Regions from separate parts of the Dysgonomonas sp. ZJ709 genome, predicted to be linked through region 1. Evidence: riboswitches for the same ligand, from Rfam matches in the RefSeq annotation. Region 1 holds a riboswitch; each other region holds the start of a gene.
What was found. A riboswitch is a leader RNA that binds a small molecule or an ion and turns the genes downstream of it on or off. The one in region 1 is predicted to bind cobalamin.
Positions count from the first base shown of each region.

Region 2: another riboswitch for cobalamin. It lies ahead of G7Y56_RS03320 (TonB-dependent receptor domain-containing protein); the one in region 1 lies ahead of G7Y56_RS11765 (TonB-dependent receptor).
Region 3: another riboswitch for cobalamin. It lies ahead of G7Y56_RS08495 (DUF5074 domain-containing protein); the one in region 1 lies ahead of G7Y56_RS11765 (TonB-dependent receptor).

Region 1 covers NZ_JAAKEM010000016.1:24,269-35,440, reverse strand. The annotation lists gene pflB (formate C-acetyltransferase) at 1-1,372, shown strand, start outside; gene pflA (pyruvate formate-lyase-activating protein) at 1,442-2,164, shown strand; gene G7Y56_RS11780 (dicarboxylate/amino acid:cation symporter) at 2,241-3,491, shown strand; gene G7Y56_RS11775 (gamma-glutamyl-gamma-aminobutyrate hydrolase family protein) at 3,509-5,359, shown strand; gene G7Y56_RS11770 (DUF1080 domain-containing protein) at 5,441-6,715, opposite strand; cobalamin riboswitch at 6,919-7,177, shown strand; gene G7Y56_RS11765 (TonB-dependent receptor) at 7,235-9,418, shown strand; gene G7Y56_RS11760 (cob(I)yrinic acid a,c-diamide adenosyltransferase) at 9,456-10,025, opposite strand; gene G7Y56_RS11755 (cobyrinate a,c-diamide synthase) at 10,039-11,172, opposite strand, start outside.
Region 2 covers NZ_JAAKEM010000002.1:244,889-256,060, reverse strand. The annotation lists gene G7Y56_RS03330 (hypothetical protein) at 149-1,216, shown strand; gene G7Y56_RS03325 (mechanosensitive ion channel family protein) at 1,289-2,587, opposite strand; cobalamin riboswitch at 2,867-3,072, shown strand; gene G7Y56_RS03320 (TonB-dependent receptor domain-containing protein) at 3,210-5,255, shown strand; gene G7Y56_RS03315 (DUF5074 domain-containing protein) at 5,252-6,388, shown strand; gene G7Y56_RS03310 (PKD domain-containing protein) at 6,424-7,383, shown strand; gene G7Y56_RS03305 (hypothetical protein) at 7,666-8,964, opposite strand; gene G7Y56_RS03300 (OmpA family protein) at 9,396-10,070, opposite strand; gene G7Y56_RS03295 (hypothetical protein) at 10,098-10,427, opposite strand; gene G7Y56_RS03290 (rhomboid family intramembrane serine protease) at 10,559-11,172, opposite strand, start outside.
Region 3 covers NZ_JAAKEM010000009.1:99,098-110,269, forward strand. The annotation lists gene G7Y56_RS08475 (YggS family pyridoxal phosphate-dependent enzyme) at 1-33, opposite strand, end outside; gene G7Y56_RS08480 (DUF4494 domain-containing protein) at 50-505, opposite strand; gene G7Y56_RS08485 (RNA polymerase sigma factor) at 668-1,204, opposite strand; gene htpG (molecular chaperone HtpG) at 1,598-3,487, shown strand; gene G7Y56_RS08495 (DUF5074 domain-containing protein) at 3,591-4,994, opposite strand; cobalamin riboswitch at 5,140-5,401, opposite strand; gene G7Y56_RS08500 (glycosyltransferase family 4 protein) at 5,459-6,529, opposite strand; gene G7Y56_RS08505 (PhzF family phenazine biosynthesis protein) at 6,542-7,435, opposite strand; gene G7Y56_RS08510 (PepSY domain-containing protein) at 7,539-8,702, opposite strand; gene G7Y56_RS08515 (TonB-dependent siderophore receptor) at 8,711-11,074, opposite strand.

The sequences.
Region 1 (11,172 bases):
AGAACAAGCACAGGAGCTAATGGATCATTTCGTAATGAAACTGCGTATTGTCCGTTTCCTTCGCACCCCCGAATACGATGAATTATTCTCTGGCGATCCGGTTTGGGTAACAGAGTCGATAGGAGGGATGACAATGTCGGGTAAAAGCATGGTGACTAAAAACAGTTATCGCCTTCTACATACATTATATAATCTTGGACCTTCTCCCGAACCAAATCTCACTGTTCTTTGGAGTCAGGATTTACCCGAGACTTGGAAAAAATATTGTGCAAAGGTATCTATTGATACATCTTCGCTACAATATGAGAATGACGATTTGATGAGAGTGCAGCTCGGTGATGACTATGGTATTGCTTGTTGTGTTTCACCAATGGATATTGGTAAGCAAATGCAATTTTTCGGTGCAAGAGCCAATCTACCCAAAGCATTATTATACACTATTAATGGTGGCAAAGATGAGAAAACAAAAGTACAGGTAACCCCTGAGATATTTGAAAAAGTAACAGGTGATTATCTCGATTTTGATGAAGTATGGACAAAATTTGATAAGCTTCTCGACTGGCTTGCCGAAACCTATGTTAAAGCACTGAATATTATTCACTATATGCATGACAAATATTCTTATGAAGCTCTGGAAATGGCTCTGCACGATGTCGATGTTCGACGTACACAAGCTTTTGGTATTGCGGGAATCTCTATTGTAGCCGATTCTTTTGCTGCTATCAAATATGGAAAGGTGCGTGTGATACGTGACGAAAACGGTGATGCCGTCGATTATGTTGTAGAAGGTTCTTATGTTCCATTCGGCAACAACGATGATAATACAGACAAGTTTGCAGTAGATATTGTCGAACTGTTTATGAATAAGATTCGTACGCACAAGATGTACAAGAACGCTATTCCTACACAGTCGGTACTTACTATCACATCTAATGTAGTGTATGGCAAGAAAACAGGTAACACGCCTGACGGTCGCCGTTCGGGTGAACCATTTGGTCCGGGAGCCAATCCTATGCACGGACGTGATACGAGAGGTGCTATCGCTTCTTTATCATCCGTTGCTAAACTTCCGTTCGAGGATGCCAACGATGGTATTTCTTATACATTCGCTATTACACCCGGTACATTGGGTAAGAGTACCGAAGAAAGGAAATCGAATCTGGTAGGCTTGATGGATGGGTACTTCTTACAGACCGGGCAGCATTTGAATATAAATGTATTCGATCGTAATTTATTGATCGATGCAATGGATCATCCTGAGAAATACCCTCAATTAACAATACGAGTTTCGGGTTATGCTGTAAACTTTATCAAGCTAACAAGGGAGCAGCAGTTAGACGTTATCAACAGAACCATCACAGCATCGTTCTGATAATAAAAAAAAATTGAACAGAGAGGAACATATTATATGTCCTCTCTGTTTATTTATAAAAGATATGTAATGAAAGGCTATATTCATTCTTATGAATCCTTCGGAACAAAAGATGGTCCGGGCATCCGCTTTGTATTCTTCATGCAAGGCTGTCCTCTGCGTTGTCTTTATTGCCACAACCCGGACACTTGGAAGATGAATGATTATAAATATGAGATAAGTCCTGAAGATGCTTTTCAAGAAGTATCGAAAGTAAAAAGTTTTATAAAGAATGGCGGTGTAACAATATCGGGCGGAGAACCACTACTACAACCGGACTTTATACTGGAGTTTTTTGAATTATGCAAAAAACAAGGTATACATACAGCTATAGATACTTCTGGCTATCTGCTGAATGATAAGATAAAGGAAGTATTACAATATACAGACCTTGTTTTGCTTGATATAAAACACATAAATCCCGACAAGTATAATGATCTCACCGCAAGACCTCTTGAACCTACATTGAATTTCACAGAGTATTTGCATGAAATAAAAAAGCCTGTGTGGTTACGCTATGTGCTCGTTCCACAATTTACAGATGACGAGAAAGACCTTCACGATTGGGCTAAATATGTTTCTCAGTTCGACAATATAGAAAGAATAGATATACTCCCTTTTCACCAGATGGGTATTCACAAATGGGAACAAATAGGGAAACAATATCAATTGAAAGATATCCAATCGCCAACAAATGAAGAAATAAAACACGCAGAGGATATTTTCAAGTCGTACCATCTTCCTGTAAGCTAAATATAGAGTCTGACAAACAACTTGTTTGAAAAAGAAAGTGTAGTTTTACAGTTGGAAAAATAGTTAACTTATATAGATGAATATTCTAAAGAATTACGCTTTCACCATTTGCCTGATAGGAGGTATTTTAATAGGAGGTATCAGTGGTGTTATTTTCGGCGAAGGAGCAACAATAGTAAAACCTGTAGGGGATGTATTCCTTAACCTCATATTTGCACTTATTGTCCCATTAGTATTTTTCAGTGTATCGTCTGCCATTTGTAATATGAAGCAGTCGAACATGGTAGGGAAAGTGATACGTAATATTATTTTCGTATTTATGGCAACAGCTCTTGTAGCTGCTGTAGTCGCATATATTTTCACCCTATTCTACAATCCGCTGGAAGGAATAGATAAATCCGATTTCTTAGCAAATACCGTACACCAGCTACAAGTAAATCAACTGACATCGGGCGAGATATTCGTAAAAACATTTACCGTATCCGATTTCACTCATTTACTTACTAAAGCAAACCTTCTACCGCTTATTATATTCTCTATTCTTTTTGGAATGGCAACAGCTTTTTCGGGAGACAAGGGTAAACAGGTAGCCGATTTGCTGAATGCTGTGACCAATGTCATCTTAAAAATGATGAACATGATAATGTATGCCGCACCTATCGGCCTTGGCTGTTATTTTGCCAATACAGTAGGGAGGCTCGGCGAACAGATACTAAATGGTTATCTGCATGTTTTCCTTTTATATCTTATACTTACATGCATTATCTTTTTCGGTGTAAACTCAATTTATGTACTTCTGGCAGGGGGTAAAAAAGGATTTGTTTCATTTTGGAAAAATATGCTGACCCCTTCGTTGACAGCCATAGCAACATCATCGAGCGCCGCTTGTATACCTGTCAATATAGAAGCATCTAAACGGATGGGCGTTCCTGTTAATATAGCTGAGACAGTAATTCCATTAGGAACAAATATGCACAAAGACGGTTCGGTAATGTCAGCTATCATTAAGATTATTTTTCTACTTACTATCTTCGGACAGGAGTCTATGGTATCATCCAATATGTTTATGATAATAGGAGTAGCTTTGCTTGTCGGTGCTGTTGTTGGTGCTATCCCAAGTGGCGGAATGACAGGCGAGTTACTGATCTGCTCTATCTTCGGATTTTCACCCGAACTGGCAGGTACATTATTAATCATAGCCACTATTGTAGATATTCCTGCAACTTTACTCAATTCTACCGGAAACGTAGTATGTTCGTTATTAGTAACCCGCTTATCGGAGGGTAAAGATTGGGTTAAACAAATTGCTACTGAAAATGTTGATTAAAATAAAGATAACATAATATGAAAAAGTTTTTATTTAGCACTATCCTCTGCTCTCTATTCGCTAGCGGATCGATAAACGCACAGGAATCAAATGATGCTCTGAGCTTGAAAAAAATATTTCATGTAACAGATTCTGCTGCTACAAATCATCGAACATATCATGCCCCTTATATAGGCGTTTCGGCTAGTTACAGTAATAACAATGCTTCGCGGATTGCAACAGCTTATACAGAATCTATTGTAAAAGCAGGTGGTATTCCTATTATCATACCAGTAACAACAGATGCTGCTACACTATTAGATATCGTAAAACGTATCGATGGGCTTGTTCTTTCGGGTGGTGGTGATGTTAATCCTGCATATTACAACGAAGAACCTAATACAGAAACGTTAGATACAGATACTTTGCGAGATGAATATGAGCTGATGCTACTTAAATTTGCAACAGATCGTAATGTACCCGTGCTTGGCATTTGCCGTGGCGAACAATTAATCAATGTGGCATTCGGAGGTACACTCATTCAGGATATTCCTTCTCAGTACGAAAATAAGAGTATAAAACATTCACAAACCGAAGCTCGTGAAATAGGAACACATTATGTATCAGTCGCTCCCGGTTCGCAATTAGCTACTATTGTGGATGATAGAACAGAATTGTTTGTAAACTCGTTCCATCATCAGGCCGTAAAAGATGTAGCACCCGGATTTAAAGCCGTTGCAACCGCTACAGATGGTGTCATAGAAGGAATCGAAGCTTATCCCAACAGACCTATTTTAGCAATCCAATGGCATCCCGAAGCTCATGTAATGGGTGGCGATAAGACGATGCTCGAAATATTTAAATTTATGGTAAAAGAAGCTAATATTTATCGTCAGGCGAAAGAAATACATCAACGTATTCTATCTGTTGATACGCATACAGATACGCCTTTAGAATTTAAGAAAACGGGTTTTAATATTGCTAACAGAGATACTAATCAGGTAAACCTACCTAAAATGGAAGAAGGCAAACTGGATGGTGTCTATATGGCTGCTTATATAAGACAAGGTGAACGAGATAAAGCTTCTTCGCAAAAGGCTGTCGACTATATCACAGGCTTGATAGAAGGGGTACATAAGCAAGTGGGCATGAACAAAGATAAGTGTGATATTGCATACACAAAAGACGATCTTATCAGATTGAAAGGAGAAGGTAAGAAAGCTGTATTTATCGGTGTGGAGAATGGTTATGGCATAGGTAAAGATATTAGTAATCTGGCTCGCTACAAGAAAATGGGCGTCGGTTATATGACCTTGTGTCACAATAAGGACAATGATATTTGCGATACATCGAATGCTGCATCTACCCAAGAGTGGAAGGGGTTAAGTCCATTTGGTGAAGATGTGATACGCGAGATGAACAGCTTGGGAATGATTATCGATCTCTCTCATTCGGGAGAAAGCACTTTCTGGGATGTAATAAAACTATCTTCTCAGCCAGTTGTAGCAACTCATTCGTCGGCTCGGGCATTATGTAATAAAGACAGAAATCTGACTGACGATCAACTGCGTGCCATTGCTAAGAATGGTGGAGTAGTACAAGTTGCAATTGTAGACATGTTTGTAAATAAAGACCCTAAAAAAGCGAGTCTGACAGATGTTATCGATCACATCGACCATATCGCTAAAGTAGCAGGTATAGACCATGTAGGTATCGGCTCCGATTTCGATGGTGGTGGAGGCGTAATAGGCTGCTCAGGGGCGAACGATTTAATCAACATTACTGTAAAGCTAATAGAAAAAGGATATTCAGAAGACGATATAGCTAAAATATGGGGCGGTAATTACTTACGTGTTCTTGATAAAGTACAATCTTCAGCTACTAAGTAATCTGTATATAATTTATATAAAACATAAAGGCTGCATAGATCAATCTATGCAGCCTTTATTATATGTTATTACAGTTATATATTACAATGTTTTGACATTTAGATTTCTCCATAATACTTTTATACCGCCACCATCGTGAATCTGTAGGGCGATACGGCCTTGGCCTGCTCCAATCTTAGCATCATCGAAGTTAACCATCTCTTGGCCATTCAACCATGTTGTTACATTGTCTCCAACGGCTTTGATGCGAAGTGTATTCCATTCTCCTTCTTTGAGAATGGTTTCTTTTTCGTCTGGTATTTGGATTAACCAGCCTCGACCATAAGATTCATAGATGCCGCCTGTGTCGTGACCTTTTGGTGCTACTTCTACTTGCCATCCGTTTACTTTTACGTCTTCTTCGATGAATGATCGAATAAATACGCCTGAGTTTCCGTCTGCTTCTTGTTTGAATTCTACTGATAGGTCGAAGTCATCATAATACTCGCGGGTAGCCAGATAACCGTATTGTTTGTCGGGACCGCTCTCACATACTAATAATCCGTCTTTCACGTACCATAGTTCTGTGCCGTATTTTTCCCAGCCTTTGAGATCGACTCCATTAAAGAGTGATACTTCTTTCGATTTGCGTGGAAGTTCTTTTACTTTTATATTGCGGAAAGATGCCGGGTAACCATGGTCTTGTAAGCAGAATACGCCTTTTTTTGCTAAACCATATTCAGGAGCATGTGCCCATTTACCACTGTTTTTACGGTCGAACCAATCGTCTGTCCATGCTTCGAATTCTAATATTTTCACGCCGTTCAGCCAATGTTCCACATGACCGTTATCAAATATGATTTTCGAGTTATTCCATTCTCCGTAGGGATTTACTTTCATCAATGTTGTGTCTGGTAAATGCATGGCATAGTCTACGCCTAGTTTTTGCCAGTCTTCGAGTGGTTCGGGAAAGTTAGGGGTGTCTATCAGTTGGTATTCAGGTCCTGTGACATAAGGTACTGCAAATTGTGGACGCTCTACTACATGGTATAGCATACCGCTGTTTCCGCCTTTAGATAGCTTCCAGTCCCACGATAGTTCGAAATTTTCGTATTGTTTTTCACTGACGATGTAACCGCTGGCATCACTTCCGTCACCTTTGGCTTGGATGCAGCCGTCTACTACATGCCATGGTTCGGTTAGTACGGAGTCGTTGTAATCGCGCCAGCCGTCCATCGTCTTGCCATCGAATAATAAAACCCAACCGTCAGCTGCTTCTTCAGCGGTTAGGGTGTTGGGCTCAGTACTTGAGCAAGAACTGAATAGCATTAATGAGGCTGTCGCAGACATCATTATACTCTTGATAGTTAATTTCATGTTGTTATATTTAAGTTGATAATAGAGAAGAATTATTTTATGGTGTTTTTAATTATAGATTTAAATTGTAAATATATAAGAAAAATTACAATTTTAAAAATATTTATTTTAGTGATTAGAAATTATACGATATAGATTTAATTTATGATATTATAATAGACATCTATTTTCTTTAATATATGTTATAAAAAGTATAAAAATCCTACCTTTGCATCTGCTTAGGTGATACAAAAAGATATCCATCTTTTGTATTAAAAGGGAATTCGGTTAGAATCCGAAACAGTGCCCGCTACTGTGAAACTCTTGTTAAGTTTTGAGCAACCCTCTTGCCACTGTCAGAAACAGTGAACAGTAAACAGTAAACAACAATTTCGTTGATAACTGATGGCTGATGACTGATATGATGGGAAGGCGCTCAAAATGGAGTAAGTCAGGAAACCTGCCAGGCAAAATACATTAATTTATGTACTCTCGGGGTCAAGAGTATAAGTTATTAACATCTTATTCTATTTATTCTCAATGAAGAAGAAAGTATTTTTTACAGCATTGTTGTGCTGTTTTGTTAATGTTTTATGTGCACAAATCACATTAAAAGGGAGGGTAGTCGACGAAACTGACCGTCCAATTGCAAATGCTACAGTACGCCTCGAAAAAACGACAATTGGAACAGTTACCAATGCAAATGGTTTTTTCGAACTGAACAATGTCCCGAATGGGGACTACACTCTAAGAGCTAGTCGTATGGACTTCGAAGCTACTCGTCTAGATGTAAATGGCTCGAAAGAAGATATTGTACTTACATTAGTAAAATCATTTCTAAATCTCAATGAAGTTGTTGTTACAGGGACAGGAACACATCGCCGTTTGCAAGAATCGCCTGTTGCAATAGAAGTAATATCGCAGAAGGAATTAAGAAATGTGAATATTCCTACTTTTGAGAATGCAATGATTGCTCTTAATTCATCCTTTACATTCAGCCCAAATGCTATGGGTACATATATGCAGCTAAACGGTTTAAGCAATAGGTATATTCTTATATTGATAGATGGTAGAAGGCTTGCAGGTGATGTAAGTGGAAATATCGACCTCTCACGTATCAATATGAATAATGTGAAACGTATCGAAATACTTAAAGGTGCTGCATCGTCTCTTTATGGCTCGGAAGCCATAGCCGGTGTAGTAAACATTATTACCGACAAGCGTAAAGAGAAAATTTTCGCATCGAGTAATACACGTTATTCGGAATATGGACAGTTTACTCAAGGTATAAATGTAGATTTGAATCTGGGAATATTTTCATCTTCTACGGCATACCAACGGAATCAATCAGATGGATGGCAATTAAACTCGAAAACAGTAGACAGTAAAACAGGCGAACTCGTGGATACCGAAGCGCAAGCATCCATGCGCTTTTACTCCGATATATTAAGTCAGAAGCTTTCTGTTGCTCCAACAAAACAATTAAGCGTGTATGTGGAAGGTAGTCTTTATGATAAAAAATATATACGCGTACCAAGTGTATCAGCATATAATATGCTATACGAAGATTATTCGATCGGTTTGGGTGGTAAATATCTTCTCAAAAATGAAGGTGTTATCTCATTGGATTTGAATACAGACAACTTTGATTATTCGCAAGTATATATAGCTGATAATACGAAAACCGGAGTCGTAGCCGGAGATGAAGTATTTGTTCGTCGTCAAAAATACTATAATGCCAATCTGAAAGGTGTATTTAATGCCGGACAATATAATAAAATTTCAGTCGGTACCGAATATAGAATCGATTACCTGAAAAATGAAACTGATGTAAGAGACGGATCGAAAGATGTTTATACATCAGCTATCTATGCACAGGACGAAATAAGATTGCTGAATAATAAATTACAGTTTGTACCGGGTATCAGATATGTATATCACGAAACATTCAATAGTAAATTAACACCTAAATTGTCAGCAATGTATACGCTCGATAACGTAAATTTCAGGGCATCGTATGCAGCAGGATTCAGAGTTCCCGATTTAAAACAGCTTTACTATGAGTCATATGGCACAAAAGAAACTGTTACTGTAGGAAATCTGGACTTAAAACCTGAAACTTCGAACTATTACTCGATTGGTACCGAATATATCAGTGGTAAATTTACCGCATCGATAAACGGCTACATTAATGAAGTTAAAAACATTATTGAAAAAGAAAGTGTTACACCATTGCCCGAAGATGTAGAAAACGGTTTTCCTAAAAGAGACCAATATGTGAACAGGGATAAAGCACGTATCAGAGGATTCGATGTATCGTTCAACTATTACATTGGCGCAGGCCTTACAGCAGGTGGGGGATATGCTTATGTGAGAGCTAAGAATCTGGAAACAGGAGAAGATCTTCAACGTATAAGCCGTCATACAGGAAATGTAAATGTAAACTATGCTAAAGATTGGGGATTATTCAGATCAAACTTCAATTTTAACGGACGTCTGCAAAGTAAAAGATATTTTTCTAACGAATGGGCACGTACATATCAATTATGGAATTTATCGACAAACCATACATTCAAAAGTATGAATGGTGTTGTGCTTGAACCTGGCTTTGGTGTTGAGAACTTATTTAATTTTGTAGATGACAGACCTTATGGAAGTAGCTACGCTACACTATCTCCCGGGCGTACATTCTTTGTAAGTTTAGCAATAAAGTTTAGTAAGTAAAATATATACAAATAGAAAAAGAGACTGAATGCATTATTCAGTCTCTTTTCTTTTTATATAAAAAATCTTTCCATCGCTCCTCCACATCTCCTTGCTGATTCATCTCGAAGCGTGCCATAACAAAAAATAAATCAGATAAGCGATTTACAAATTGTAATATAACAGGAGATACTTCATCTGTTTTATTCAGTGTCCACAACCTGCGTTCTGCCCGGCGGGCAATGGTTCGCGCTAATTGCAGATGTGCAGAAACCAAATTGCCACCCGGAAGAATAAAGTGAGAATTTTGACCCATTTTATTCGTCAGGTTATCGATTTGCCCCTCACATAGCGTAACTAAATTATCAGACAGTTTATTCGGATTCTTTTCGCGTATATCGGAAGGTGTTGCCACATGCGACATAACAACCATCATTTCAGATTGTATAAGAAATAATAATTGCTGCCATTCATGTTCATCAGACAGATAAGCACGTACAACACCTATCATGCTGTTCAGTTCGTCGAGGCAACCGTTTGCTTCAATACGTATATCATCTTTATCCACACGCAGACCACCGTGTATTCCTGTTTTGCCCTTATCTCCACCTCGTGTATATATTCTCATAACAATATTTTGTTTATTCAAAAAGACTCAATAAATCCAGTTGTGCCCAATAAATATGGGTATAACCTGCAATCAGATTTTTGTAACGAAATAATTTGGCATCCACTTCTATGCCTTTTGCATTATATATTTTAGCAATAGAAATAGAATTTTCAGCATTTGCTATTTTAGAATAATGAAACTCGTGTCCTTTAATATTCTGCCCATTGTAACTGAGACTACGGTAACCCAACTTTAGCCTCATTTGTTGCATAGTAGCATTTTGTTTCAAAACATCTACCATTGGATAAACATTTCCATCCTTATCTGTAATAGATGAGCACAAATACATCATACCACCACATTCAGCTAATAGCTTACCTCCATTTTCAATGTAATTTCTGATACTCTCGTGCATCGATTTATTTTCACTCAATGCTGATAGATGTAATTCGGGATATCCACCGGGAAGATAAATAAAGTCTGCTTTCGGTAGTTCCTTATCCCACAGAGGACTAAAAAAAGTGACATCTCCTAATTCTTTCAAATACTCTATATTTTCGTAATAGAAGAAATTGAATGCTTCGTCATAAGCAACAGCATTTTTTAAGTTTTTATTTGTTATCTTTTTATCCGCTAGGGAAACAACAGGTCTCTCTTGTTTTGTTATTTCCAGTAAACGATTTATATCTATATGTTTTTCAATAAATGAAGCTACTTTATCAGCAAAATGGTCGAAACAAAATTCTTTATCGAGACTTAATCCCAGATGGCGTGACGGTATTTCTATATCCGCTTGCTTAGGAAGATAACCTAAAGGCTCTATGCCAACATCCTTACATGCCTCTTTCAGAAAATGATAGTGGCTTTCTGAACCTACAAAATTGAAAACAACACCTACAACATCTATATTCTTATAGAAATTTTTAAATCCATATAGCATTGCCGCTGCCGAATATGCCATCGATTTAGCATTAATAACGAGTACAACAGGAATATCAAGCAATTCGGCTATCTGCGCACTGCTTCCCTGCATACGATCGTACCCATCGAAAAGTCCCATAACACCTTCGGTAACGCAAACATCTTTACTTGCGCTATGTTTTGCATATAATTGTTTCACATGATCGGGGGAAGACAGAAACAAATCCAGATTAATAGAATGTCC
Region 2 (11,172 bases), on a different contig from region 1:
TTTAATATCTAAAAAAACAATAAAATAGAAATGAACATCCACCCGTGATAAACTTAATCACAATAAAGGTGTTTTTAATTAAGACACTTCAATTATTACAATCACAACATATATATAATTTAATATTCACTATTAAACCAGAATTTCCATGAATAACATTTTAAAAGAAATTAAAGATCTTAGAGGCAAAATGTGTGTCAGTATAATTTTAAATACTCATCACACCCATCCGGATAGCCAAAAAGATGCAATTCTGTTGAGTAATTTACAAAAAGAGGCTATTGATAGGCTTTCTCTTGAACCCGACAAAAAAGCAGCAAAAAAAATTATCGACCAGTTGAAAGAACTGGTAGAAGAAATAGACCATCGCCACAACACGGAGAGTCTGGTATTATTTGTAAATGAAGACATTGCAAAATACACTCGTTTGCCTATTGCGGTAAACAACCGGGTGATTATAGACGAGTCTTTTGCTACCAGAGATTTAATAAGGTCACTGCATACCCAGCAGGCATACTACACTTTAGTATTGGGCCAAGACCGTGCCAGACTGATAGAAGCAGCAAACGGAAGAGTAACCGAAGAACTGGGTAGGCCATTCCCCATCATCAATTATTCGTTGTTTACCACAAACGCCACAGCAGGGTCTAATGCAACGAGAGTCGGGAATTATCAGAAAGAATTTTTCAGTAGAGTAGATAAAGCTCTATGGGCAATATGGAGAGAGAATCCATTACCTATAGTTATATCGGCTGACGAAAAAAACACGGCTTACTTTAAGAATATTTCCGAACATACTGAATTTATTATCGGAACACACAATGATAGCTTTGACAAATCGGCCCAGCATATAATAGATGCGAATAAGTATATTGTAGAAGAATATACACATAAAAACAATGAGAAACGATTATCAGAACTTAAAGAAGCTTTGAATACGGGAAAATTTCTGGTAGATATCAACGATATATGGAGTGCGATAGAACAAGGTAAGGGAAAAACTTTATTTGTTCAGAATGGGTATTACCAATCTGCCGAAATAATAGATGGTAAAATACATCCGGTAAGTACTAGTGATGCTTCCAGAGAAAGTATAATTGATGATATTATTGACGAAATGGTAGAAATAAATGCCGATTTTGGAGGTGATACTGTATTTATATCTGATGGTGGATTAGAGAAGTTTAAAGGGTTAGCTCTTATCACCCGCTATTAATGTAGATACTCCGAAAGAAATAAAAAAGTAGAGGACTCAGGTATAAAATCTGAGTCCTTTTTTATAATATCTTCATGTATTTATCCGATTCGGATCAATTCTCATATGGTGCAAATCTTTACTTGAAGGATTTTGAAAAAGAACAATATCAAATAAGGGAGCACTGGAAATCACATATTCCATTACAGAACGATGGATCACATCATAGCCACTAGCCGTTTTTTGACGAGAGAATGCATAAATTTCAATACCAATACCATTAGCTGTAATTTCGTTCATATACCTGACAAATAGCATTAGCTCATCATTAATTTGAGGATGCTTACGCAGAAATAACTCGAGATAAGCTCTGAATAAAGCTAAATTAGTCAGGGTTTCTCTCGATGAGCTTTCCCGAGCTAAAGAAAGAATTGCTTCAAAATTATTTGCCATAGCAGGATTACCCGACAGAATAGCAAGAAAGTCGTCACTTACGAGCTTTACAGACTCGACACTCACATAAAATGAACGGACAAAAAGTCTCCCCGGTCCCAACTCCATACGACGCCAGTTTGTGAATGAATCGGTTACCATCGTGTAAATAGGTATCATAGTAACCGAGTTATCCCAGTTCTGCACCTTTACCGAACTAAGATTTATATCTACAATAACTCCGTCTGCATTCTTTGATGGCATCTCGATCCAATCTCCGAGGCGTATCATATCCTGAAACGAAAGCTGTATGGAGGCTACAAAGCCTAAAATTGTATCTCTGAAAATCAATGAAATAAAAGCTGCTGTAGCTCCAAAACCAACAAATAGATTCGATGGGTTTTTATCTGCAATTATTGAGACAATAAGAATTGCACCTATAATCCCCAATATAATTTTAATAATTTGAATATAACCCTTGAGTGATGTTTGCTGTGTCTTGGGGTGAATCTTGAAGAATAACTCCCACGCATTCAAAAGTGAAGATAATACTAATAAGACCCAGAATACCACTACAATTTTAGAAATCGCAAACTCAAACCGCATCCAACTTTCTGAGAATCCCGAAAATAGAACTCCGGAACTAAAAAAGACAACAATAATCGCAGCAAGTACAATCAGACGGTTAAAAAATTTCTTCTGAACCAATACATTGTATATTTTGGATCTCATGTTGGACTCCTCTTTCCGTCTAAAAACAGAGGATAGCTTTGAGGTTATAATGTTCAATAACCATATAATAACGATTAGGGATATAAATGCAACAGTGAAAACAATAACATTAGACACTTTGATACTGACTCCAATACCTGATAATGCATCATGGAGATACTGTAGTATCCAGAATTTAGATGAGCTGGTTACACTCTCTGTTGCTATATGAGGAATTATGACATACATAAAATATGGGTTAAATATTATAACTTTAAACAACGATTATAAGCAAAGCCACCCTTTATATTATGGAATTGCCGTATAAGTATCCAGACATCACAAATTCGTAGATTCACTACATATTACAACATTTGCTATCTCATATTGTTCTACGAGCAATGCCGTGGGGGATTCTAATATGTTTTCACATAATCTTCTATATATCAAAACGAATTGAGGGTGAGTAGTAGTGGGCTTCAATGCATTTTTCTCTAAATTACCAACGCATATCGATTTAATACCCTATCTTTGTACCAACATTTTGGTGTTACAAATCCGTATTTATCGGACAAGTAATGAAAAGGGAATCAGGTGAAAATCCTGAACAGACCCGCTGCTGTAAGCTCTACTATGTTTTGAATGGACAAAATCCACTGTCGTAATTAATAAGATGGGAAGGATATTCAAAACAAGAGTAAGTCAGAAGACCTGCCAGAATATTTATATTTAAAGCTTTCGAGGTATGAGGCTGGAGAATATTATCAGAAGTAGTAAGATACTTACGATTCTTTTCTGCAAATATTGCATGCGCAATTATTCCAATCCACATCAAGAGAAAGCTATTTTGATCAATTATTCAAACTAGCGAATGTTTAAAAACATAATACGATTTCTATCCATCTGTTTACTTTACTGTTGCACAACATCCCTTTATGCACAAGGTCTGTTAGACAGCATACAGCAGATGAAAGAAGTCATCGTCATTGCTAAACCCTTTCAAGAAGTGATTCCGACACAACGATTATCAGGTACTAAGCTACAACAGCTAAGCAACCACACCGTCTCGGATGCGCTTCGCTATTTTGCAGGTATACAGATAAAAGATTATGGTGGTATAGGTGGTATCAAGACAGTCAATGTACGCAATATGGGTACGCATCATGTCGGCGTATTTTATGATGGAATACAATTGGGCAATGCACAAAACGGAGTAGTCGATTTAGGTCGTTTCTCCCTCGACGATATGGAAGAGTTATCACTGTATAACGGACAAAAAAGCGAAACATTTCAGTCGGCAAGAGACTTTGGGTCGGCAGCATCTATCTATCTGCGAACTAAAAAACCGAAATTTGAAAAAGATAAGAAAACAAATCTCCTCGTAAGATATAAAGCCGGATCGATACAACTTATCAATCCCTCTGTTCGTTGGGAACAGAAACTCAGCAGTAAATTGAGTATGAATTTAAGTTCAGAATACATCAAATCGGATGGGAAGTATAAATTCAGATACAAACGGGTGAATACAGACGGGTCTATTGCTTACGACACAACCGCCACCCGTAAGAATAGCGACATAGAAGCTCTCCGTATCGAAGGAGGCTTATATGGAGTAGTTGCCGATGGCTATTGGGAATCGAAAATATACTATTATGATTCGGAACGAGGACTGCCCGGAGCAATAGTCAACAATGTATTTTATAATGGTGACAGGTTATGGGATAAAAACTTCTTTGCCCAATCGAGTTATAACAAAGATTTCACTCCTAAATACAAATTCCAACTCAAAGGTAAGTTTGCATACGATTATACACATTATCTATCGAACGACACCACTTTGTTTATGGGGGAGGTTGTCAATGACAGAATATCGTTCAATAATACGTACTATCAGCAAGAGGTTTACTTGTCGGCTATCAATATGTATTCGCCGACTTCGTGGTGGGATATATCCCTATCTACAGATTTCCAATGGAACAAACTGAACGCAACGATGAGCAATTACGATAATTTCGCTTACCCGAAACGCACCACAACACTTGTTGCTTTAGCCAGTTCGGTAAAAGTAAATAAGGTAAAAGCACAGGCCAGTTTGTTAGGTTCATTTGTGCAAGAATCTGTAAGAAACGGCAAGGCATCTCCCAATAAATCTGAAATAACACCTGCGATAGTGGTCGGCTACAAGCCTTTCGAAAAGCATGACTTCAATCTACGTGCATTCTACAAACGTGTATTCAGAATGCCGACTTTCAACGATTTATATTATGCCGAAATAGGTTATAGCGATCTGAAGCCGGAATACACCAATCAATATAATATTGGATTCAGTTACAATAAACAATTTAAAAAAAGTAATCTGGACGCTTTCACTTTACAAGTGGATGCCTATTATCTCGATATCGAAAATAAAATCATCGCATCGCCCACAAACAGCAATTTCAGATGGATGATGACCAATATGGGAAAAGTAGAAAATAAAGGTCTGGATGTAGTAGCCAATTTACAAGGACATATAGGTAAAGTAAGTTTAAGTACAAACCTCACCTACTCGTATTCCAAGGCGCAGGATTTCACAAAAACCGAACCTCGTTTATCATCGTATGGCGACCAGATTCCCTATACACCATGGCATAGCGGTTCGGCAATTCTTAACGCAGGATATGAATCATGGAATATGAATTATAGTTTTATATACGTAGGTGAACGTTATGATGGTGGAATAAACAACATTAAACGCAATCATATACAGCCATGGTATACCCACGATATGTCAGTACAGAAAACATTCAATTTCAAAAGTTACAGAGTAAAAAGTTCCATAGAAGTAAATAATGCATTGAACCAATACTACGACGTAGTATTAAATTTCCCGATGCCCGGCCGCAATTTCAGATTTATTTTAAGTATCGAAATATGAAACAGCTTTATAATATAGCATATATCTTTTCTTTTATCTGTATCCTGCTATCAACTTCGTGCAGAGATGACGAAATGGTTTATCTGTCGGAACAAGAACAGATAACACCACCGGTCAGCAATAGTAAGATGATGGGCTTCTATCTCCTCAACGAAGGAAATATGGGGATGAATAAAGCTACAATCGATTACTTCGAATACCCGACCGGACTATATTATCGCGACATATATTCAGAAAACAACCCGGGTGTAGTCAAAGAATTGGGTGATGTAGGCAACGACCTGCAAGTATATGGAAATAAACTATATGCAGTAATCAACAATTCGAACAAGATCGAAATAATGGATGCGAGATCTGCCAAACGAATCACCGAAATAACTGTTCCCAACTGTCGTTATTTAGCTTTTCACGCAGGGAAAGCCTACGTTAGTTCGTATGCTGCAAATATATCAGTCGATCCAAATGCGCAAATAAGCTTTGTTGCTGAGATAGACACTACAACACTCACTCTTACACGTAAGGTAAATGTAGGTTATCAACCCGAAGAGATGGTAGTTCATAATGGCAAACTATATGTAGCGAATTCGGGTGGCTATCGTGCTCCAAACTATGATAAGACTGTATCAGTAATAGATCTCAATACTTTTGAGGAGATAAAGAAGATAGATGTAGGTATTAATCTCCATCGCATGGTAATAGACAAACGAGGCTATATATATGTAAATTCGCGGGGCAATCTTTCGACTATTCCATCCAAACTCTATGTGATAGATAGTAAAACCGATGCTGTTACAGATGAATTGGATATACCAGTCACCAATATGCGTTTATCGGGCGACTCTCTCTATTTCTTTAATGCTCCGGATAACAAGAATGCGACTTACAGTATTCTGGACACCCGATATAAGAAGATTGTTTCCAACAACTTTATTTCCGATGGCTCTGAAAGACAAATTATGCTGCCTTATGGATTAGGCATTAATCCTGACACAAAAGAAATATATCTGACTGATGTACAGAACTTCGTAGTTACAGGATACATATATTGTTTCACACCCGAAGGTAAACTAAAGTGGAAAACCCAAGCAGGAAACATTCCGGCGCATATTGCATTTGTCCCTAAAAATAGATAACAATCAACTATAATATTACTAAAATATCCATGATAATGAAAAAGAGAAATTTTCGATTAGCCTTAAAGGCATTTCTAATAACTGGTTTTGTTTTCGGATTTGCAGCATGCTCTTCTGATGATAATGATGGTGGCGAAGAGATCATCACATACAGCCCTTATATAACTAAAGTTTACGATTTTATGCCGGCCATTGGTCAGTTTGTAAATGAAGCTCCCAGATATGAAAACGGAGATACGAAAGAAAGGATGATAGCTAAAGCAGAAAAAGAAATCATCGGAATTAATGGCGGAATAGTGAGCCTCGGCGGATTTGGCGGATACATTGTTTTCGGATTCGACCATACAATCCAGAACGTACAAGGGAAAAAAGATTTCAGAGTGAAAGGCAACGCCATTTATTCTGCTACAAACCCAAACCCTAACGATCAGAGAAAAGGTGGAAGCTGCGAGCCGGGTATAATTATGGTTGCATACGATCTGAATAAAAATGGGAAACCAGATGATAACGAATGGTATGAAATAGCAGGAAGTGAATATAGTAAATCTGCCACGATAAAAGATTACGAAATAACTTATTACAGATCCGAAGAGAATGCACCCAGTAACAAATATATCAGATGGACCGACAACAAAGGTGGTTCGGGTTACAAGATAAAAGACTTGAATCACTCTCAAAGTTATTTCCCTGAATGGATTACCGAAGATGAAATTACGTTCAAGGGCACCCGTTTAGCAGATAATGCTGTCGACGAAAGTGGAGATGGCACATATTGGGTATCGTATGCCTACGATTGGGGTTATGCAGATAACCACCCGAATGACAATGATGCTTCTGCTATCGATATAGATTGGGCAGTGAATACAAAAGGCGAAAAGGTAAATCTTCCCGGCATCGATTTCATTAAAGTATATACTGCAATCAACCAGGAAGCAGGATGGACAGGAGAAATATCGACAGAAATTACAGGAGCAGAAGATCTACATATAAAATAGAAAGAGTTCGATAAGATATCCTTTCTACAAGTTGGGATGAAAGAGAGAAAAAGTTGTGCCCTCTTATAAAAATGAATGAGGTCAAAAGTCGAACTTTTGGCCTCATTCCAACACAACGTAGTTTTATAAATTAAGGTCGGCCGATAGTATGAGTATTTTATCTAAAACAATTGGTTTAGCAATAAAAAAGACAGACGACTTTATAGGTAAAAAATAAAACTTCAAACTCCGATACATTTCATCTGTACCTATCCGATGATGACACTAACGATATCTGATTTTTTAATTAACACCAGCTGGAGGCAGATCTCCTACTTTGGTAATTACGAAATGGGTGCTTCTCCCAATTAAAGTGCAACCCAGAGCTGTACAATTACCCGACTGCCCTCTGCCTAGTTGTATTGGCCAAGTCCTACCGGTTGGAATAAAAGCCGTACAAGTTATCGTTCCTCCATGATTTGATAAAGCTCCTTGAGTAAAAGCTGCCGTTGAGTGGATACGGGTATATTTGACTGGTGCATCTCCTCTAGCCCCATTCATATCGGGAAAATCGACTATATATGAAGCTAGAGTGCATCCAGAGCCATTGTGTTCGGCTTCGTACACAAGAGTCATTGTATACAGTCCTCCTCTTTTGAAAGTCACAGTATTAGTACCAGGGTTGAAGGAAATATCGTCTAACAGATTGTTTACTAACATCGCCATCGGAACTTTAGTACTTGCGCCGACGATCACTGTGCTTAAAAAATTTGGAATATTTGACTGTAGCTGAAATACGGCAGGTCTGGGTACCCCGAGATTATTTAATGAAGATTGCAATGTATTGTCAAAAGTGGATTGATTGATTAATTGACTCCATTTTGTCCCGTCCCAAGTATATAAATTATTGGCGTATACGGCTGTTGCTCCGCTTGACTCATTTGTCGTATTATAAACAATTAATCCGACTGCCGGAGACGTAATCGGCGAAGTACTATTGGTAGCTGTAAGTGTCACTCGGGGCGGAAGAAAACCCTTGTTGGCTGCATTGATTTCCAATGCTGCACTGGCATCGGGCGTTTCTGTGCCAATACCGATACTACCATTTGTAAAACCTAGTGTTTTGCTGTTGAGATTGACGGTGGTATTGACGGTCAAATCTCCTCCAAGATCGACTTTACCACTATTTAAAGTAGTACCACTGCCTGAGGAGAGTACTTGCATATCGCTACTTGTCGTATAGTACTTCCAAATAGTTCCATCCCAAATATAGATACCTTGTTTAAAAGGAGCTGCTGTGTTAAGGTTATATACCATTAGACCTGTATGTAATTCTTTCACCCTCGATGTAGAAGCATTGATCCATTCAGTATCGCCCGTAGAAATGAATGGTTCGAGCGTGGATGCGTTAAGCAATTTCACACGAGGCAATACAATCCCTCCTGTTTGCGAAGTGATGTTATCTGCTTTTGGCTCTTGATCTTTAATTTGCAAAAGAGCAGCTTGCACAGGACCAAATCCGCTACCGATAGTTACTTGTCCTGAAAGCGTGTAATTAAGTAGAAATACCGCTAATAGGATTAAATATACTTTCTTTTCCATAGTTTTTGAGTTTTATCGCTATTGAACATCAATAAAGTCTACACCTTCAAAATATAAATAAAGTGCAATTTTACTTTTTTACAAAGGTATAGGATTAACATATTGGGTTACAAATGGAAATGCATCAAGACCGTAAATGTATTTTCAGAACCGTAAAAAAGCCACTTCAATATCGTCAATTGAGGTGCATTATCATAAAAATTATTGATTGCTTTTGTTGGACGAAGTATTTCGATCGATTTAAGAAGAGTATTATTGAACGCGAGTTGGATATAAAACTTATTGAATAAAAAGCATGCGCATATCGCTTTTATTTCTTATCACAAAGAACACAAAATATAGAATAGAAAAGTAACGTCTATATTCAAAAATAAAAAGCCCCGATAGAAAATTCTATCGGGGCTTTTTATATAATCTAAACCAAGGTTATATTATTTACCTTCATGTGCGTCTTGAATCATCTTTTCGTTAGGTAAAATTAAAATTTCCACACGACGATTTTGAGCTCTACCTGTTGTAGTGCTGTTATCAGCAACTGGTTGAGAAGAACCAAATCCTTGCGATTCCATACGAGCACCGTTTACACCTTTTGATTGTAAAAAGTTATAAACCGATTGCGCACGTTTTTCAGACAATGGGTTATTTATAGCATCGTTACCGGAGCTATCTGTATGTCCATAAATCTTAACATCTGTATCAGGGTTATTCTTTAATGATGCTGCAAAATTTGCAAGGGCTGTTTGAGACGATGGGTTCAATGTGCTAGAGTTTGTAGCAAATAGGATACCCGATTCGAATGTAACTTTAATTGCTTGTCCTTCATTGATAGACTCAACCTGAGCACCTTCTATTTTTTCAAGTTCGGCTTTTTGCTTGTCCATCTTATTTCCGATAACAGCTCCGGCTGCACCACCGGCTATTGCTCCGATACCTGCACCCCAGGCAGCACCTTTGCCACCACCAAAAATAGCTCCGATACCTGCTCCAAGAGCGCCACCGGCACCGGCTCCAATTCCTCCGCCTTTCACCGTATTACTAGCTCCACAGCTAGAAAATAAAATTGCACAACTAAGTGCTATTGCTGCAAAAAATGAAAATCTTTTCATAATCAATAATATTTATTATTTATCTCTTTATTCAAATAATCCGATAGAGTCGCAATAAGCAAGTTCACCTTGTATGATGAAGGCGATCTCTTCAGATTCGAATTTGCTAATTTTGTCTTTCTTTGTATTTTTCAATACATATTCAACCATCTCATCTTCGTCGATATCTACAATCGAATCTTCGTTTACATTCTCTTTCATAAAACCTTTATCTTCGTAAAAATCGTAGATGATGTCGATAATGTAATTGATTTCGTCGCTTGAATATTTACCTTTCATTTCTTGAGGAAGATAGTTCTGTATGAATTTTACAGCCTCGTCTTCATCGTACTGGATAAGATCTTTTTCGTTGCTCATTGTTTAACTGTTGGATTAAATTATTGTAATTATATAACAAAGATACAGATGCTATGTTCAATTAGAACGTTGCTTTTTCTGCTCTATTTAAGAGATAATATTAACTTTTGTTAAATGCTAAATTTTAGATTTTATTTCTTTTTCCAGATGTAATATGCCAGAACGATCAGTGGGATAACCATTAAACCAATATATAAGGCATTAACCATTAGAAGGATCGGGGCAAATATAACCGAAAGGATAAGTCCGACAGCGGCTCCACCCAGATGGGCGTCATGTCCGATATTGCCCGTACGCGAATGCATCCCGTATATCGAGAAAGCCAGATAAGCGATTCCAAATACCCATCCCGGTATAGCGATAGGTATAAAAAGTATATAGATACCGATATGCGGATCGATAGTAATAGAGGCAAACAATACACCTACAACTCCTCCCGATGCGCCGATAGCACTATAGTAATATTCGCGACGGTGTATCCATAAAGATAACAACCCTCCACCGACAATGGATCCAAAATAAATTGCCAGATAGCGCCATACCCCAAATACACTGACGATAGCATCAGAGAAGAAATATAGGGTCAACATATTAAATATGAGGTGCATATAATCACCGTGCAGAAATGCCGATGATAAAAGGCGATCCCATTGGCGGGATTTACCCAGAATAGCTCCTACATTGAACTTGTACCTATCGAAAAATTCGGCATTATTAAAGCCGAACAAACTGGATATAACTGTGA
Region 3 (11,172 bases), on a different contig from region 1:
TTTTATTTTTATTATATTTTCAGCAACACTCATCTACCAAATACTAAACTTAAGTCAATATAATTTTCCTTTTGGCATCTTCCGAATATGGGAAAACATCCATTATCAATGTTTCGGCTAGCGATCCAATAGTATAATCGGCCATCGTTCCCTCCATACCTTTTTCAACTACTCGAAGAGCTTCCTTAAGGTCAGAGGCCTGTGCCAACATTTGCACTGCAGTTTTCTTTTCTGATCCACTTTTTTCATCCAGTGTGATAAAGAAAACTTTAGCTTTAAAAAAGCGATCTCCATTATCATTAAAAAACAACTCCGACAGCTTTGCTCTTTTTATATCTGCTATTGTAAATTCGCCTGTTATATATGGTCTTATTTCTTCTGTAATGCGTGCTTCTGCTTCAGTGAAAGATAAGGCATCAACCAAATAAGGTTCTGTTACTTTCTTTTGCATTCCATTTTCGAGCATTTTTTCGTAACTCACCTTACATTCAAACCAATTGTGCATATAAACTTAATTAAAATCGTGATTATTTATAATTTCTTGTACAAACTTAATAAATAAACGTGATATAACATTTGTTTTATTTATTAAAAGAGGTTTATTTCTCAAAATAAAAAGGGTCTGCAATATTGTATTGCAGACCCTTTTGCGAACTTATATCGGAAGTTAGTCTTTATCTTGATATCTGTAATCTTTCAACAATTCTTGCAGTCTTTTTCTTGCAAAGAAAATACGACTTTTTACTGTACCGATAGGTAAAACAAGATTTTGAGCAATCTCTTCATATTTATACCCTGAAACATGCATTGTAAAAGGCACCTTGTACTCGTCAGAGAAACTATTGATCACTTTTGTAATCTCAGCCACTGTATAAGCACCATCAGGAGTATCAAAGCCTGAATCCTGAGGCATATTCAAATGGTACAGGTTTTCGGTTTGGTCTATCATTGTTTGGCTACGAACCACACGACGATAGTTATTCACAAATATATTGTGCATAATAGTAAACACCCAACCTTTGAAATTTACGTTTTCATAATATTTCTCTTTATTATCAAGCGCTCTTAGTGTTGTTTCTTGTAGCAAATCTTTTGCTTCCTCTCTGTTAGATGTAAGAGTTAATGCAAAATTCATCATATTGTTTTGAAGATCGACTAATTTATCTTCAAACTCTTTATTATTTTTGTGATTAGTTGTGTTCATAATTTCAGTATTTAGCGTGATAAATAATCCATTAGTTTTCAAGTCATAAGAATCTTTATTTCTTATTAATTATAAAGCAAATGTAACGAGTTTTTTTAGTTAAAATGAAATAAATATAGTTTTTTTAAGAAACAATTGTCAAAACAACTAATAGCTACAAATTAATGTATTGATTAATAGATATTTAACACATGCAGAAAACATGTTAAATATGACATAAAAAAAATCTATCAGCCAAAATAAGCCTATTTTTAACAATTTAAGCCCTCAATAATTTATTCATTTTAAGAACATTAAGGATCTAACAAGACAATATGACACGTCCGATCTGTCTGGCATCTTATTTGCTTTAATAGAATCAAAATAATATAACTAATAACTTAAAATATCATTATGGAACAAAAAGGCAAAATTGGGGTTACAACCGATAATATTTTCCCCATCATAAAGAAATTCTTGTATAGCGATCACGAAATATTTCTTCGTGAATTAGTATCGAATGCAGTAGATGCTACACAAAAGCTAAAAACATACTCTTCTTTGGGCGAATTCAAAGGAGAACTTGGAGATATCACTGTACGTGTAAGCATTGATAAAGAGAAAGGTACACTCACTATATCGGATAAAGGTATAGGAATGAATGCCGAAGAAATTGAAAAATATATCAATCAGATAGCTTTCTCTTCTGCAAATGAGTTTCTCGATAAATATAAAAATGACGCGAATTCTATCATCGGACACTTCGGGTTAGGTTTCTATTCTTCATTTATGGTATCACAAAAGGTAGAAATCGTTACTAAATCATTCAGGGAAGATTCTCAGGCTGTTAAATGGAGCTGCGACGGTTCTCCTGAATATACATTGGAGAATGTAGAAAAAGCTGAAAGAGGTACCGACATTATCTTATATATAGATGATGAGAACAAGAACTTTCTTGAAGAAGGTGAAATCAGTCGTTTATTAAAGAAATATTGTCACTTCTTACCTATACCTGTTGCTTTTGGTAAAAAAACAGAATGGAAAGATGGCAAATCGGTAGAAACCGAAGAAGACAACATAATCAATGACACGAATCCAATCTGGACACGTAAACCTGCAGACCTGAAAGACGAAGATTATAAAAAATTCTATCAGGATCTATACCCGATGTCTGACGAACCGATGTTCTGGATTCACCTGAATGTCGATTATCCGTTCAAACTGACAGGTATCTTATATTTTCCTCAAATAAAGAGCAATGTAGATCTCAACAAAAATAAGATACAATTATACAGCAATCAGGTATTCGTAACCGATTCGGTAGAAGGAATCGTTCCTGAGTTCTTAACACTGATGCATGGTGTTATCGATTCTCCGGATATTCCGTTGAATGTATCCCGTTCATATCTGCAAAGCGATCAGAATGTGAAAAAGATATCTAATCACATCACAAAGAAGGTAGCTGACAGATTAGAGGAAATATTCAAAAACGATCGCACCCAATTTGAAGCAAAATGGGATAGCTTGAAAGTATTTATCGAATATGGCATGCTGACTGACGAGAAATTCTACGATCGTGCTCAAAAATTCTGTCTACTAAAAAATACAGATGGAAAAGCATTTACGTTCGAAGAATATAAGACACTTATATCTGCCGATCAAACAGATAAAGAAGGTAATCTGATATATTTGTATGCAAGTAATAAAGACGAGCAATATACCTATATTAACAATGCTACCGAAAAGGGATATGATGTAATTTTATTCGATGGGCAGCTAGATGTACACATGGCCGGACTACTTGAACAAAAATTCGAGAAAAGCCGCTTCGTGCGTGTAGATAGCGATACAGCTGACAATCTTATTGCAAAGGAAGACGCAGTAGAGGTTAATCTCACCGATAAACAAAAAGAAGAATTGAGCGAAACATTCACTTCTCAACTTCCTAAAATTGAGAAAACAGAGTTTACAATCGATTATAAAGCATTAGGTGAAAAAGCGCAGCCAATACAAATCACTCAAAACGAGTTTATGCGTCGTATGAGAGAGATGTCTGCTATGCAAACCGGAATGTCGTTCTATGGTGAAATGCCTAATAATTACAATTTGGTATTGAATACCGAACATCCACTGATCAAAAAGGTTATGGCAGATGTAGAGGGCAAAGAAAAAGATGCTGTAACGGCTTATGCAGCTGAAAGCAAAACCGTACGTCAACTTATCGATTTGGCTCTATTATCGAATGGCATGCTGAAAGGTGAAGCTCTGAACAATTTCATCAAGAGAAGCACTGATATGATCTAAATAAATTAAGTAAAGTAGTGAATCCGAAAAGGGCTTAAATCAAGAGAGGCTGTTCCACCACGAACAGCCTCTCTCTTTTACCTATACACAAATAAAACAAGCGTCAATTTCTGACATCTATTCTTATATCTTTTTCTACGATCTTGCCATTTGAATTTGCTTGTAGTTTAATAACCATCTTTCCGGTCTTAGCCGAAGATTTCAGGGTCAGCATATTTTTTTGCAATTCATATTGAGCAATATCACCCTCAGCAGACGAAGTAAGCAGACTCTTAATTATAGATGATGATGCGTTATCGGCATCTATAATTACTTCATTCAGATCAATTGTCTTTTCTTCGTTAGGCTTCAACACGATTTGATTAGTCAATATAGCAGGAGCGTTTACGTCTTTAAAGAATGGCATAGCCGGAAACCAATAGTAATCGGTATTATCTGCACCTCCTTTTACGTTTATCGTTTTACTCAATGCTCCTTGAGGTGTCAATAACTGTACTACATTTATATCATTACCCCATACACCTGTTGTCATTGACAAAACTATATTGTCGGTTAAAGGATCTACTCTTAATCCTGCACCATAAAAAAGAAGCTGGTCACCATTATCATGCTTACCCAGCGTATAAAATGCTGAATTAAGCGATTTACTATTTATATCATATTTAGCAACTTTATTCCCATCTTTCCAATACAAAACATTTTGTTGAGTACTGGCACAAAAACTCCCTACATTCCAAGAATATTCGATATGGGTATCTGAAAACGAAACTTCTGTCGTTGCTTCAAATGTATATGGATTTATCTTAATCAGTTTACTGGTAGCACCAGCCCAAATATTTCCGTCCTTGCTTTGTGCAACTGAATTTATTGTATTGTCTTTTATAACTTTTTCTACTTTATCAGTTGAAGTATCTATAACATAAATACCTTCCGAGATAACAGCTGCAAATACATATTTACCTGCAAGACACATATTAACAACTTCGCCGGAAATACCAGCAATAGTTGTACCTACTTTCAACTGCTCAATATCAAAGAGGCTAATTCCACTATTAGTAGATATATAGCCTTTCTTACTATTCACCCCTACAAAAGAGCGTGCCGCATTGTCGCTCCCTGCAATATTTTCAATAGCCGCCTTCTTCTTCAATGTTTTAGCATCTGCTACTACAAGCCTATTTCCGCCAAACGATACTATATAAACATTATCACCATAAATTGTTGCAAATTGCCCTGTTTTACCTAGAGTCTCTCCCGAATTTGCAGCAGCATACGCGCGATAAGATATAGCTCCGTCATTATTGAAGAAACTTAAACTGGCATTATCTGTAGTAAAATTACCCTCATTCAAAATATAAAAACCATCGGCAGCCATAGTAGCCGGAGCTTTATCATTTTCTATTACAACCGTTTCATCAGAATTTGTTACATCGTCGTCATCAGAACATGATGCGAATGTAAAAGTCAAAGCAAAAAATGCCACTAAACCTAAGTACTTTCTTTTCATTATAATTATCAGTTTATTTAGTATAATACTAATCCAGACTAAAGTTGAATAGTCTTAACAGAAGAAATGAAATGATAATCAAAATGTATAAATACAAACGTGCAACCATGTGCATTTGATCTCAAGACTTTATTCCTCGAAAGTCTGAATATTTATTTTGTCTGGCAGGTCTCCTGACTTGTTCTCATTTTGAACGGCCTTCCCATCATATCAGTTGTCAGTCATCAGTTATCAACCAAATTGTTGTTTACTGTTCACTGCTTACTGTTTCTAACAGTGGCGAGGGTAATGTCAAAATGTTGTTCGTTAGAACTTACAGTAGCGGGTCTGTTCAGGATTTTCACCTGATTCCCTTTTAATCAGATAATCCGAAATGAATTATCCAAACCAAATACGTTTACAAAAATATATATTATTTAAGAGATAACAAGTAAATGTGCAAAATATTTACAATCTTCAATATATTATACAATCTGTTTAATTAAATTTTCCATCTTCTCAATGGCACTTTCCCAACTAAAACGTTGAATGTAATTATTACCCCTATGCGCCAATGAGATGCGCTCTTCATTATTATCGATCAAATAACAAATTCTTTCAGCCATCTGCTCTGCATTTTTCACCTCAACAAGTAAAGCCGTTTCTCCATCAATAGCAAATTCACGATGTCCGGCTATATCGGTACAAATTAATGCACATCCACAGAATAAAGCTTCGGCAGGTGTAAGTGGGAAACCTTCGGTAAAACTATTAGAAAGAAATATCGCATTACGATTATATATATCGCAAAGATTATCTGGCGCACGATAAAACTTGATCCAGTCGGGCAAACCTTCCGGCTGAGGGCACACACCGAATAGATAGGCTTGCAACTCAGGATATTTTTCTTTCACAAGCATTAATGCTTTCAGACCATATTCAGACCCTTTTATTTCTTGTATAGAATAGGTCATCGCAACTGTTGCAAGCGTTCGCTCTTCTATTTTATCTTTTACAAAAAACTCTTTATTATTGACAGCATTATATATTAATGCAACAGGCTTAGATGTATGCTGCTCTACAATCTCTTTAAGGTAAGAGGCTACAACAACATTTGTTGTATCAGGCATATCGTACGAAGCATATAATAGGTCTTCATGCCCTGTCCAGTTTTCAAAACCTTGAATAAGATTTATCTTTTTACCTTTCGCCGCACCTAGCCTACCCATTTCTAAGACAGTAGACCACCATGTAGCAATTACAACATCTGCATCTACTACATATCTGTCATCTACTTGGGGAACATAAGACATCGTAATAGACGGATCGAAATTAAACCACTTGTCATTACGAAAGCCTTCTACCTTAGACAGAATATAACGAGCGACATAAGGCAAACGATATTCCATATACTGTGTACGGATAGGATATGTAAGATGAACCGAATATCCTTTCTTTGCTAATCGGTTGGCATATTCATACATTACCCGAAATCCACCTGCCGGACGGCGAGGTTTGAATGGTAGAATAAAATTTATCTTAGTCGATTTATTCACTACGTATTTATTTTACTTATCACTTGTATTAAGAAAATAAGTTCCTTCTATTTTCACAGAAGCACTGCCTCCAAAAAGAACTTTTCTTTCACTCATTTTTAATTTAACTACATTATAAGCGTTTTGTTCTCCGTTTTGTTCAATAGAAATAGGTTCTCTGTTCCATAGATTATGCTTAAGCATATAGTAACCCATAGCAGAATTGCCCGATCCTGTGGCTACATCTTCCAGATAACCAAATTTAGGAGCAAACACACGAGTTCTTATCTTATTATTCTCATTAGTTACATCTGTAGTAAAAACAAGTATAATGTCAATCTCATTTGTTATACAGAAAGCTTTCAATGTTTCTTCATCTGGATTTAAGGCTAATATATTATCCAGATTGGTAATCGGTATTATAAGAGTTCTTAAGCCGGCATTAATAAAATTAATAGGATATTGCTTATCAAGCATATTTTGTATAACACCTAAATTCTCGGAGATTTCTTCTGCTGCAACTGTCACCGATAAATACTCGGGGTTTGGAGCTGTTATGAAAACTGCATCTAAAGATTGAAGCTCGTTATAAACTACTAAACTGCCTTTTTTTGTATTTATTTTTATTTCGGGTAGTTGTTTGAGCTGTTCATCCGTTTTTAATAAATGGTACATACACGCAATTGTACCATGTCCGCAAAAATCGACTTCGCATTCCGACGAGTAATATCTCAAATTACACGAAGAGCTATCAACCATAGCACAGTAAATAACTTCGGACACAAAGCCTTTATGCTCCTTAGCTATATTCTGCATATCAGATTCAGATAAAATCTGATCCTTTTCAAGATATATGCATGCAGCAGGATTCCCATTAGACTCTCCGGCAATAAAAGCATCTAGTTTCAGATATCTAAGTTTTTCCATCTTATTGTTTTCAAGCTATGTGTAGATATTTTCGTATAAAAGAAAAAGCAAATATAATTCATATTAATTATATCTGCTTTTTATCGGTAGAAAGTTTATATATCTATTTCTTCCCCTTCTTTGATTTCTTTCTTTTCTTATGCCAAATGATGTATCCGGTGACCGGCAAACTGGCAATACCTAAGCTTGCAAGAAAAACGACTATCTTACCCGGTAGTCCGCCAATAGCTCCAACATGAATATCGTAGGTCATACGATAAAGCTTATCACCGGCAGACGAATCTTCGTAAGCAGTGCCATAGATACCACCACCTTCGAGTTCTTCCAGCGTGTTCTGATCGAAGAAACGAAAATGTCTTTTGTAATATGTATCATCATTCGCCGGATTGAAGCAAATGCGATAAGCATCCGCTTTCTTGTTAGGGAAATCGAACATAAATGTACCTTGCTCTCCTATCGGATACTCTTGCTTCACCTGATCCCATAGTCGATCATCCAAGTTGAGAGTCGAGGCTGTCAATGTCGTATCAGACAAAGCCGGTTTCCATTGTTTCAGTTCTTCTCCACCCGAGATAACAGTATAATAAGAATTTGCGAACCATTTGAAGCTCCATGTCAGACCGGTTATAGATATTATAAGGGCGATCAGTGCCACATAGAATCCTATAACTTTATGCAAATCGTAATTGAGCTTATATGAATTTGATTTCCGCTTGATCGTAAGAATAGATTTCAACGATTTTCTATTCCATCTTTTAGGTATCCAAAGTACGATTCCCGAAATAGTTACAATAACAAATACCAGAACCGACCAGCCTACAATAGGACGTCCAATATCGTAAGGCAACCACAGACTACGATGTCCTGCAAGAATGATTCTGAAAAAATCGCCTTTCAATGTCTGCTTATAAATGTAATCTCCCGAGTAAGGATTCAACATTAATATTGTATATCCATCCTCGTAATGATTATACGCAAGCGTGGCAGCCTTATCCCTCTTGCCATAGGCTACGCCATAGATAACATTGGCGCTATCGGCCGCCACTGCATATACATACTGGTTAGCTTTTTCTTTTAGCTCCGAGGGTGACAAAAACGGTCTATCTTGTATCTCCACATATTGCGATTGTTGAAAAATGCTTCGTAATTCTAATTGAAAAACGTAAATACATCCTGTGACAGCTACAATGAATATTACAAGTGACGAAAGTGCCCCGAGCCAAAGATGCAACCAGTAAGCTATTTTTCTAAATGATAGTTTTTTCATTTCAACGATCAGAAATTATAGGTAATACCCATTCTGAAGTTACGTTTAGGCTCGGACTGCCAATAATATACATTACCCGACACAGAACCACTGTATAAATATCTATCGAAGACATTAAATACATTCAATCCTATTATCAAATTTCCTTTGCGCCAACCTGCAACCGCATCAAACTTATAATAATCAGGTAAACCCGACTTGCCATCGACAAGCCCTCCCCATGTACTACGATCGAGCATCGAGGTTTGACCTCCACCAATATTGAAGCCTTTAAGAATACCTTCTGAAAACTGATATTTCAACCATATATTGAAAAGATGCTTAGCATGTCCTGGTAAACGCATACCAACAGGTCGTTTTTCGTTTATCGATTTTGTCACTTTATAATCGGTATAAGCATAGTTAGCAACAACGCTCAACCCCTTAACGATTTCACCCATCATGTCGAATTCTACCCCTTGAGCTTTCGATTGACCAACTTGAATAAGGTAAGTTTCATCTCCTTTGTTATCAGGGTCAGAAGTTGTTTCATTATTTTTCATTATTTGATATACCGAAAGACTTGTATTCCATCGACCACCAAACCACATACGTTTCAAACCTAATTCCCAATTACTACCGGTTATCGGTTTCACTTTATCTCCGCCACGAAGCAATCCCATTTGCGGACTGAAAGTTTGATCGAAAAGAGCATACACTGACGAGTTTTTATCCATAGAGAAACTAAGACCGACACGGGGTGAGAAATGTTTCTCATCAGTCACAGTAGTTCCATACGAATCATCTTTCACAAATGTATAACGACCGGCAAGAGTTAATCTTAGTCTTTCGTCAAAGAAACCTAATTCGTCTTGCACATACAATCCTGTATACGATTGCGAAATTTGAGTAGTATTAGCTCTCTCTTTCATACTTCGGGTTCTGTCGAATTGAGGATATCCCCAATATGGATTACCCGATTTACGATTTGTGTCATAAATATTATATGTACCAACTGAATCCAATGCATGAGTTTGGCTCCAGTCTCCCCAAAAATGTTTATCACCAATATCCAAACCTCCTAATATACGATGGTTGACGGCTCCCGTTTTCACTTCTCCATTTACGAAGACCTGACCAAACTTCATCTCATTAATAGCATCACCTATACTTACGGTTCTGATCATATCACCATTGCTTGCCACAGATCCATACCACATAGAACTACCCTCTTTATTATAATTGAAGTATGCAGCCTGAGCGGTCAACTTCCAGTTTTTACTCAACTCATGTTGAAGATTAAGGATAAGACTATGATCCTTTATAACTGTGGGTTCTAGCCCTGGCTCTAATATTGAGTAATCGTATGGAAGATCGGCATATCCATTCGGAGAGAAACTGTAAAACGATCCTGTATTAGAAGACTCCATGTATTGGTAAGCGTATTCTGCTGTCAACTTCGTTTTATCATCTATATCGTATGTAATAACCGGAGCAACACTATATCTCTTATTGAATTCATATTGTCTGATCGAATTCATCGTTTGTCCCATCAGGTTTAAACGATATAATAGTTTACCTTCTTTATCCATTACACCATCTAGGTCTAATGTAGCACGATACAGATCGTTGCTACCGAACATAAACGAAGCTTGTCCTCTTCTCTGTCCTGTGGGTTTCTTCATTACCACATTATAAATACCACTAGGTTCACCGTTCGACATCATAAAGCCGGCTGGTCCTTTTACAAATTCGATACGTTCTACAAAGCTCATATCCTCCGTTAGAGGCCCCCAGTTGGAAGTAACATTCATACCTTCGCGAAACGCAGCAGCACGGCTACCACGCATGTTTACGCGCGTATATGAATCGCCCCAGTGCTCAAGACGGGTTACCCCGCTGACATTACGGGTAATACCGTCACTCATACTGGTTATTTGCTGATCGAGCATTATATCGCTATTGATAACTTGTATGTTCTGAGGAATCTGAATCAATGGTTCATTGAGACGAATAGAACCCGATATACGTTGAGTGGTATATCTGTGAGCTTGAGCCGAGACAACAACCTCGCCCAAATTCTGAGCAGATTCTTCCAATATAATTACCGGAACATCCGTTACCTCCGTATTTGAACGGACAGCTACATCGATTGTCCTTGTTTTATAATTGAGTAAAGAAACTGTCAATTTATAATTACCGGGATTTATATTTTTGATCATAAATACACCTAAAGAGTCGGTTATGCTACCACTCTGGGTACCAACTATATGAACAGCTACATATTCGAGATTTTCACCGTCCGAACTTTTTACTGATCCCCGAATATCTTTGGCCTGACAAAAAACAGTAATACAGCACAGAATAAGTAGCAAAATGCTATTTTTTTTCATTGTTAAGATTGTTTTTATTGAATTTATTTTTACGTTGGTAAAACGACGCAAAGGAAAAGAAAGATCAACACTGCGGCAATCCCTAAATATTGCTATAT